Regions from separate parts of the Shewanella halifaxensis HAW-EB4 genome, predicted to be linked through region 2. Evidence: riboswitches for the same ligand, from Rfam matches in the RefSeq annotation. Region 2 holds a riboswitch; the other holds the start of a gene.
What was found. A riboswitch is a leader RNA that binds a small molecule or an ion and turns the genes downstream of it on or off. The one in region 2 is predicted to bind cobalamin.

Region 1: another riboswitch for cobalamin. It lies ahead of SHAL_RS17025 (TonB-dependent receptor domain-containing protein); the one in region 2 lies ahead of SHAL_RS17915 (ABC transporter ATP-binding protein).

The regions. Positions count from the first base shown of each region.
Region 1 is NC_010334.1:4,004,884-4,009,730, forward strand. Features, by position in the region: gene SHAL_RS17020 (arylesterase) at 1-575, opposite strand, end outside; gene SHAL_RS17025 (TonB-dependent receptor domain-containing protein) at 669-2,522, opposite strand; cobalamin riboswitch at 2,648-2,857, opposite strand; gene SHAL_RS17035 (NADPH-dependent FMN reductase) at 3,201-3,722, opposite strand; gene SHAL_RS17040 (LysR family transcriptional regulator) at 3,968-4,847, shown strand, end outside.
Region 2 is NC_010334.1:4,212,182-4,217,028, reverse strand. Features, by position in the region: gene metH (methionine synthase) at 1-575, opposite strand, end outside; gene SHAL_RS17920 (histidine phosphatase family protein) at 816-1,463, shown strand; cobalamin riboswitch at 1,891-2,043, shown strand; gene SHAL_RS17915 (ABC transporter ATP-binding protein) at 2,173-3,102, shown strand; gene SHAL_RS17910 (FecCD family ABC transporter permease) at 3,095-4,150, shown strand; gene cobT (nicotinate-nucleotide--dimethylbenzimidazole phosphoribosyltransferase) at 4,218-4,847, shown strand, end outside.

The sequences.
Region 1 (4,847 bases), 210 kb from region 2:
GCTAAATAGCCGGCATCATTTAAATGTATAGCATCTGATTTTTTACTGGGACTTTTCAATAAATGACTTAAGACATCTTCGACTAAAACTAACTGATATTGCTCTGCAAGTTCCTCATAAATGGGTGATGCCGATAAAAATAGACTCTTTTGCGGCACTGCAACCAGTAGAACGGGGATCTGTTTCGATTGTGCCATCTCAATCATGGCCGCCAAATTGGATTTAGTCGTCATAGTAGGATGGTTTCTTAAGAAGTCATTGCCACCTTCTAACAAGATTAATAGCTCGGGTGAATGTTTATCTAATAACGTGCCTAAACGTGCGGCACCGCCAGTTGTTGTCTCTCCAGAGACTCCGGCATTAATCACATCAAAACCGCTCATGGAAGCAAGCTGGCTCGGATAATCTTGCCCCTTCGACGCGCCAATACCGTATGTGAGGCTATCGCCAAAGGCCAGCACTCGTGCATTTTCGGGCAAGGCGGGAATACACGCACCGGAGCAAGCTTGTAATAATAGTAATGACAGTATGGTGAGAAGTAGACCAAATGGCCTCAGTATCGACAAGTGTTTCATTGGCATGCCTACTTAGGAGTTTGCCAATTTATAACATAAAAAAAGCCAGACACAATGTCTGGCTTTTTTGCAATCGCTATACGTCAGCGATAATTAAAATGCTTGGTAGCTGACGCTGAAGAATAACTCTCTTCCAGGGCTAAAGTAGTTTTGATCTGAGATAATCTCTTCATCAAACAGGTTATTTGCCTTTAATCGTAAGCTCCATGCATCGTCTAGCTGGTAACCAATGCTTAAATCTAACTTGTGGTAGGCATCTAAGAACTGCTCATCGCCGGCGTAGCGCTTACCTTGATAATGGTAGTTTGCTAGCAAGTCGAACTGTTGCCAAGTATAACTCAGCAAATAGTTGAATTCGTTCTCACTACGACCAACTAACTGCTCACTTGTATGCTTGTTTTCTGCATCTAGATAGGTATAACTAAGCTGATGTTCTAGCCCTAGTAATTGATAATTTGCCGACAGTTCAACACCATTAATCTCGGCTTTATTGATGTTAGCTGGCTTCCAGATATCCCAACCGTAATCATCCTTCTCGCCTGTAGGTGCCCAAGCGATAAGATTATCGATGCTGTTTTGGAACACACTAATATAAGCACGAAGATCTTGGCTGTTAAAATGCAATGTCAGTTCATAACTTTCGGCGGTTTCAGAGATAAGATCTGGATTACCTGAGTCTGGCCAATATAGATCGTTGAAGGTTGGCGCCTTAAAGGCGGTGCCCGTTGCGGCGGCGAGACGCCAATGCTCATTAAACTCATAGGCGAGGCTGGCGTTATAGGAGACTTCACTGTCGATGTTTTCAACATCATCGTAACGTACGGCAACTTCAGCCAGCAACTTACTCCACTGTTTTTGTACTAATGCATAGACACCAAAAATATCACGCTGATCTTGAGCATAGTCACCTCTAACCGACTCATTTGACCAATCGATACCACCGGTCAGAGTTAAATCATCGGCAGCTAAATACTGGTTACTCCAGTTGACTTGGTCACGCTTAGTTTCAAACTCAGCTGTCGCGACACTCGCATCATCGCCACGGAAGTTTTCGTTATAATCTCGAGACTGACTCAGTGCTAACTTGCTGGTAAATTTGTCATTGTGGTACTGACCCGCTAGGTTCCATAAATAATTCTCGTAGTCAGACTCATCTGCCGAACCCGATGCATATATATCATCGTATTGAGTATTACCTTTATCGTACTGACCATTCCAAATCGCTTGCCAATTCGAGTTAATCTGCTGCGAGCCTTTCAGTGAAAGCGCGTTACGCTTATAACCATCATCATCGTTTTCCACTTCGGCGCCGTTATACACATCATAGCCTTCGGACTGCTCATGATTGACCGCGATTGTTGTGCTACCATTGCCATGATTCACTCCCGCGCCAAACGAGCCACGAATATAATCATTCGAGCCATATTCAGCACCAGCAAACCACTCTCCGCCTTCGAGTTGACGGGTAAAGATCTGAATAACGCCGCCAATCGCATCGCTGCCCCAAACCGAGGCTCTAGGGCCCTTAAGCACTTCGATACGCTCGATATTCTCTGGCGACAAAGTATTAAAGCTCACCGTCCCTAAGGTCGCCGATCCGACTTTAACGCCATCGACCAGCACTAATACATGGTTTGAATTACTACCACGAACACTAATTGACGTTGCCTGACCCGCGCCACCATTACGCGATACGCTTACACCCGGGAGTGTCTCTAATACGTCAGCAACAGATTTAGGGTTAAGGCGTACAATCTCTTCACGCTCAATGGTATTGATAACGGTCAGTTGCTGATCGGCTGTTGTATCGAAACGAGACCCTGTTACTGTGATTGCTTCATCGATAGCAGTTGAGTTTACATCGACGTCAGCGGCCTGCGCCGACAATGCAGATAGGCTAATAAGACTGCTAACTAGCAGTGCGATTTTTGATGGTTGTGTTCCCATTTACCTTTGACTCCTAAAGGAAAACGGGGCAAAAACGTCACGGTGATACGACCAATAAATGGAAAAACTCCATCCGTTTGCTGGTTCGTCTAATTGCCGCATTTCGAGATCTGCCCGCCGAAATCATCGAAATCACTATGCTGGCCGGTCTCCGGACTTAGGTTCTGTATCAATCAGCGATTAACACACGAGTACAAGCTTTATAACACCTTTCCATTGAGGTGCACTCGTCTCTCACCATTCACCGTTGCGGGGGCAGTGTCAGAATTTAACTGACTTCCCGATTATCCTCGATTACAGCTGTAACCTAAGGCACCAGTAAAGTTGACTAAAATATTTTAGTTTTATCAAAAACTAGGATTATTCCATAGTTTGATTTTTTATCGCTCAAGAGTGAAAAAGTGCCACTTTTGAGAGTGCGCGCATTATAGACGTCTATACGGTTAAATGTCTAACTTAACCGCCGAACAAATCAGCCTTTTAGATAAGCAAATCCTATTTACAACCCATCGGTTAGAACATAAATCCGTTGGTAAGACTATGGCCCGTTGCAAATATCATGACCTAATAAAGCCTAGCAAGGATTGGCAAAACCAATGGGATATTGGGCGATGCAGCACAAACAAAAAAGCGAATGCTCGGCATTCGCTTTTCAAGTTTAAATCTTCAACTCTCGATTTACAGTAACGCTAGCGCCGTCTTTAGCTGTTCTTCCAGCTCTGAATTACGCAGCTGCTGCTTTTCCATATCGAAATTATCGAAAAAGCTTGGTACTGAAAGTGTCGCTTTCACGTCTGCAGCGAAATAAGGCGCTGAGCCCGCTGCTGCGGCTAATACGCTCGATGCGCCGCCAGGTCCTGGCGAAGTCGCGAGCAGTACCATTGGTTTATTCTGAAATACCTTCATATCGATACGTGACGTCCAGTCAAACAAGTTTTTATAAGCTGCTGTGTATGAGCCATTGTGCTCGGCAAAAGAGATAATAATCGCATCGGCTGCACCAATTTTGGCAAAGAACTGTTGAGCCAACTCAGGGTGGCCCAACTGCTCTTCTCTATCTTGGCTAAAGATTGGCATTTCATAATCATTAATATCGAGGATTTCAACCTCGGCACCTTGCACTAATGATGCTGCATATGTTGCAAGTTGCTTGTTGATTGACTTAGTGCTGCTGCTGGCTGCAAAGGCTAATAGTTTCATAATAGGACTCTCTATTCAGTAATTCTCTATTCAGTGATTATTCATTGACGCTGCAGTCACAGCTGCAAAGTGTATTTGATTCAATTGCCATCCACTCAACTTAGCGCTTAATACTGAGATTAAGCCGTTCTAAAAAGGTTACGTTTTGAGCGACAATTCGATGTAGAGCAGTGTATATTAGATAGCAACTGTGATTAATTACCTCAAAAGATATTAACTATTTCCATATGACTCTTAATGCGACGATGAATAAGCTATTTGATGGTATCGTAATATTTGCGCAAGTGGTGAAAAGTGGTGGCTTCTCAGCTGCCGCAGAGGTGCTGGGGCACTCCACCTCCTACGTGAGTAAAGAGGTTAATAAGCTCGAAGAGCGTCTTGGGGTCAGGCTACTCAACCGTACCACCCGCTCTATTGGATTAACCCCCGAGGGAGATGCGTATTATCAGCAGTGTCTGCAGTTAATTATCGATGCAGAGTCAGCCGTGGGATTAATCACTCAAAACGATGTCAGTCCACGGGGAGTCTTAAGACTCAGTTGCCCCGTCGGTTTTGCACAAAATCATCTTAAACCGATTATCTCACAGTACCTGCAGCTTTACCCCAATGTCAGCTTAGATTTAGATTTAAGCGATAACCGCACCGATGTCGTTGCCGACGGTTACGACTTAGCGATTAGAGCATCGGCGCAACTTGAAGAATCGAGCCTCATCTGCCGTAAGATATATAGTTGCAAAGCCTATACCGTAGCTTCGAAAGAGTATATTTCACGCCATGGTAAACCCCACCACCCAAGAGAGTTAGAAACCCACAACGGCATCTGTTACTCCAACCATAAGCAGCCAAGTCGCTGGGATTATATTGACCATGACGGCAAGCATTTTGTCGTTGATATTCGCCAAAAGATCCTCTGCAATAACGGTCATATGCAGCTGAGCATGGCTTTGGCAGGCCACGGCATCACCCGCCTACCTAGTTTCTATCTGCAAGGGGCACTCGAAAGTGATCAACTTGAGATCTTATTTGAAAACTTCCCCAGCGCCGACATCGATGTATTTGTGGTTTACCCAAGCCGCAAGCACCTGTCACCTAAAGTCAGGGCCTTTATCGACTTAGCTGCTGAAC
Region 2 (4,847 bases):
CCACCAGCAATCAGGGCATTGATAGATTCAATATAGGCTTCAACGAGCTCATCGAAACTGACATTACGATAGCCAGGGTCGTTGACATCTGGGCTGATAGAGCAGGTGCGGTTGGTCGGGCCTAAAACGCCTGCAACATAACATTGGCGCCCCGTTTCAGCTTCGACTTCATTGGCCGCTTCTCGGGCAAGGCGCGCACCTGCCAAGTTAATTTCGGCCGAGTGAGCTTGCATGTCGTAATCGGCCATGGCGATACGCGTAGCATTAAAGGTGTTGGTCTCGATGATGTCAGAGCCTGCTAATAGGTACTCTTTATGGATCTGTTTGATGGCACCCGCTTGTGTGAGCACCAACATGTCGTTGTTGCCCTTTACATCGCAATGCCACTCTTTGAACTGCTCACCGCGAAAATCGGCTTCATCAAATTTGCGATCTTGGATCATGGTGCCCATCGCACCATCGAGGATAAGGATCCCATCAAGAAGCTTTTGGGTAAGGACTGCTAAAACCTTGTCGGCAGTGTCTTGAGTATGTGCTACTGCGCTCAAGGCATGTGTTGGGGTACAGGTTGCCATAGATAATTCCTACCAGTTCGCAAAGTCATTTTTTATGTATGTAAATCATGTCCGCTATTTTCATTTAAGGCCTCTTCGTGATTGAGTGGCCATTTATTTTGTTTGGACATTTATACGTATAGACGTCCATAATACGTGAGAGGCGATAAAAAGTGCAAGTGCTAAAGCATGATACTTTTTCAGCATTAAAACCCAATGAATTTTAACTAAGTGTCTGATAAATAATGAAGGTGTGCGGGGATGATGCAAACCACTAAGGTGATTTTACTTCGACATGGTGAATGTGAGGGCGGCAATATTTTACGCGGTCAAGTCGATGTGGCCTTAACTGGGCAGGGTGAACAGCAGATGCGAAAGGCGTTTTCTGCGCTGAGTTTAGTATCGTTTCAGTCTGAAGCCGAGCCAGAATTAGCGGCACCGCAAGCGCCTGAAGTGGTGTTGAGTTCACCGCTTATTCGCTGCGCTACAATGGCAGGGAGGTTTGCACTGTTAAACCAGTTACCTTACTCAGTCGAAGCTGGGTTTAGAGAGCTGAATTTTGGCGACTGGGATGGACAAACATTTGATACTCTCTATCAGAACTATGCTCATGAACTTGATAACTATTGGGCTAATCCTTGGTTATTACCACCGCCCAATGGCGAGTCGATGCAGGCGTTTGAGTCTCGTATCGATACGGCTTGGCAGACGATGCTTAAGCAGCATCAAGGTAAGCGCGTACTGCTGGTAACTCACGGCGGCGTGATCCGTCATTTGATGGCCAAAGCGTTAGGTGTCAATCAAGCAGCGGGTTTTTATACTTCGCTTAAATTGTCCTATGCCGCCACGGTAGAGATTGATGTTTTGCATGATGGCGAGCAGCAGTACATGACCCTTAATTGGCGGTAAAGAAGGAGCTAGGGTTAAGAGAAGATTCTAGGTTTCAAAGAAGGTACTAGCTCATAGGAAAAGCAGGTCCTAGGAAAAGCAAAAACGGAAAAGCTGAAACGAACGGCCTGTGGCCTAGGGAACGTGACTGCGTCACTCACAGAACGCTGCGCTTACGGGAAAGATTAGAGGATATCGTTTCTTGTAGGTCGGGCTTTAGCCCGTCAGAAAAGCAGAGCGACCTGCGGCCTTTTGAGCGTGACAGCGTCACTGACGGAAAAGATTAGACAATATCGTGTCCCTGAAGCTGATTTTCCTCGCTCCGAATTGAAGCGTGTACCAGTAATGTAGCTAGATAAGAAAAAGCTCAGCACGCAAGTGCACAAAGGCGTGTTAAACTGCGGCGTTATCTTATTTGACGTTGCACTAATGCGCTAAAGTTAGCGTTAAATAAGAATGAAAGTTAGGTGCTTAACGGCATAAAGGGAACCGGAAGCTGACTGCAAGCAGTGGCTTAGTCCGGACTGTACCCGCAACTGTAGGGAAGCTTAGCCGTAGCGCTGCTTCTAAGTCAGATACCTGCCTAACTGATGTTGTTCAGTACGTATCAATAAGTACGTGTTGATAATTAGAAGTGTATCCATATACACATAAACTCGTGCGGGCGACTCGAGGGAGACAAGAAAGTGAAACTAAAGACAGGGCTTAGAGGCTGGGTCGAATGCCTCTCATGACAAAATGGGCTAGCATAAACAATCCTAGTACCCAAACCGATTTGGACGCAAAAACAGTGCTGTCGGTGAAAGACTTGAGCTGGCAGCTAGGTGGTAAAGCGATTTTATCGGGCATTGAATTTAGTCTAGCTGAAGGCAAGATGCTGGGGATTATTGGCCCTAACGGCGCGGGCAAGTCGAGCCTGCTGCGCTGCTTATACCGCTTTATTAAGCCTACAACAGGCTGCATTCATCTCTTTGGCGACGAAATTAACACCTTGTCGGCTAAGGCGTTTGCACAGCAAATTGCCGTGGTGCTGCAAGATACTCCGCATCATTTCGAGATGACCACTGCGCAGCTTATAGCCCTTGGGTTAACGCCTCACAAAAGTGCATTTGATTTTACCGGTCGCGCCGACCGCGCAGTGATAGCGCAGGCGCTTGAAAAAGTTGGCCTACAAGATAAAGCCAATCAAGCCTACGAGAGCCTATCTGGCGGCGAGAAGCAGCGAGCCTTGATTGCTCGTGCTGTAGTACAACGGCCTAAGTTACTTATTCTCGATGAGCCGACAAATCACTTAGATATTCGTTATCAGATCCAAACCTTAGAGTTACTGCGCAGCCTCAATATCACAGTCATCACCTCTATTCATGATCTTAACCTTGCCAGCGCGCTGTGTGATGAACTATTGCTGCTTGATAACGGTCGAGCCATAGCCTGCGGCTCACCTAAAGCGGTACTCACCGAGCAGCGGATCGCCGAGGTGTTCGATGTGTGCTGTCAAATTAGGCCGCACCCTCAGCATGGGAATCCACTTATCAGTTATTTCTATGGTTACGAGGCTGTCTCGGCAAACGGCGTTCATACAACCGCTGATATAAAGGCGGGTGTTCAAGTGAAAGCTGAAGCTCTGGCTCAAATGAAAGTTGGAGACCCTGATGAGTAAGGCCACAATCGCTAGCAACCCGCTAGCAATGACTTGTCGTCGCCGAACTGAGCATCTAGTGCTACTTATACTCACTTTTGTGGCATTGCTTACCCCGTTTGCGGCTACAAGTTTTGGTGCCGCCACTATTAGCGCTGTCGATGTGCTGAATGTGTTTAGCCATAAGTTATTTAATATCGGCGAGCCTATCGGCGTGAAAGAGCGGATTATTTGGGAGCTGCGTTTACCGCGAGTGTTACTGGCATTTATCGCCGGGGCAGGGCTGTCGATTGCGGGCAGCGTACTGCAAACCGTGACCCGCAATCCTCTGGCTGACCCTTATCTTTTTGGGATCTCCTCTGGCGCTTCTTTTGGCGCCGTGGTGGCTCTTACTCTCTTTAGTCAAAGCATGCTCTGGCTAAGCCTGCCTGTTGGCGCCTTTATTGGTGCCAGCCTTTCAGTGGTGATGGTACTCAGTCTATGCGGTCGTAACTTAAGTACTCAGGTCGAGCGGATGCTACTTTCTGGGGTGGCGATCTCGTTTATGTTTGGCGCAATGGCCAGCCTAATGCTGTACTTCTCTAGCCCACAAGCAGCGGCATCGGTACTATTTTGGACTTTAGGTAGCTTTGCTAAAGCGAGCTGGCAAGGCTTGTGGTTGCCAGCGGCTGTCGTCATCGTTGCCACCCTAGTTATCTTGCTGAATAAGCGCCAAATAGTGGCCATGCGTGCCGGTGATGAAACCGCCCATACTTTAGGGATTAATGTTGGGTTTTTGCGGCTTAATATGTTGCTATTGTGCTCGCTTATCACCGCAATCTTAGTCGCAAATTGCGGCGGAATTGGTTTTATCGGGCTAATGGTGCCCCATACCGTACGCTTGCTGTTTCCTGGGCGATACCCTCTGCTATTAACGGCGCTACTGGGCGGACTATTTTTGGTTTGGGTCGATGTGTTAGCGCGAACTCTGCTGAGTTACCAAGAGCTGCCAGTGGGGATCATTACCTCGGTGATGGGCAGTATTTTCTTTTTATTTATTTTAGGTAGTCGCAGTGCCAAGCGCATCTAGCGAGCCATTGTAATAGTGATCGTTGTACGTACAACTCAACCTTATTAAGCGGTTAAGGGAATCAAATATGTTCGATATTAAACTAATAAATACTGAATTTGACGATGTCATTCAGCAAAAAATTGACACAAAAACCAAACCCTTGGGCGCTCTGGGCGACTTGGAAACCTTAGCGCTGCAAATCGCCCGTGTACTCGGTAAAGATAAACCCCAGATCCGTAATCCAAAGATGATGGTATTTGCGGCCGACCACGGCATTGCAGATTCTGGCGTATCGATAGCACCGAGTGAAGTGACCACACAGATGGTGGTTAACTTTATCAATGGCGGTGCGGCGATTAATGTATTTACTCGTCAAGTAGGTTTTGACTTAGAGGTGATAGATTGCGGCATCTTAAAGCCGATTGAAAATCTAGAGGGCGTAATTGACCAGCGTTTAGGTGCGGGCACAGGGCCCATTCATAAACGTGCTGCCATGACCTTAGGCGCGGTGAAACAAGGCTTTAAGATGGCTACCGACAGAGTCGAGCTACACCATCAAAACGGTTGTAACTTAATCGCCTTGGGTGAAATGGGCATTGGCAATACCTCGTCTGCGGCGGCAATTATGGCTGCGCTAACTGGAATGAAGGCAGAAGATTGTGTTGGCCGAGGCACAGGCATCGATGCGACAACCTTTAAGCGCAAGAAGATGTTA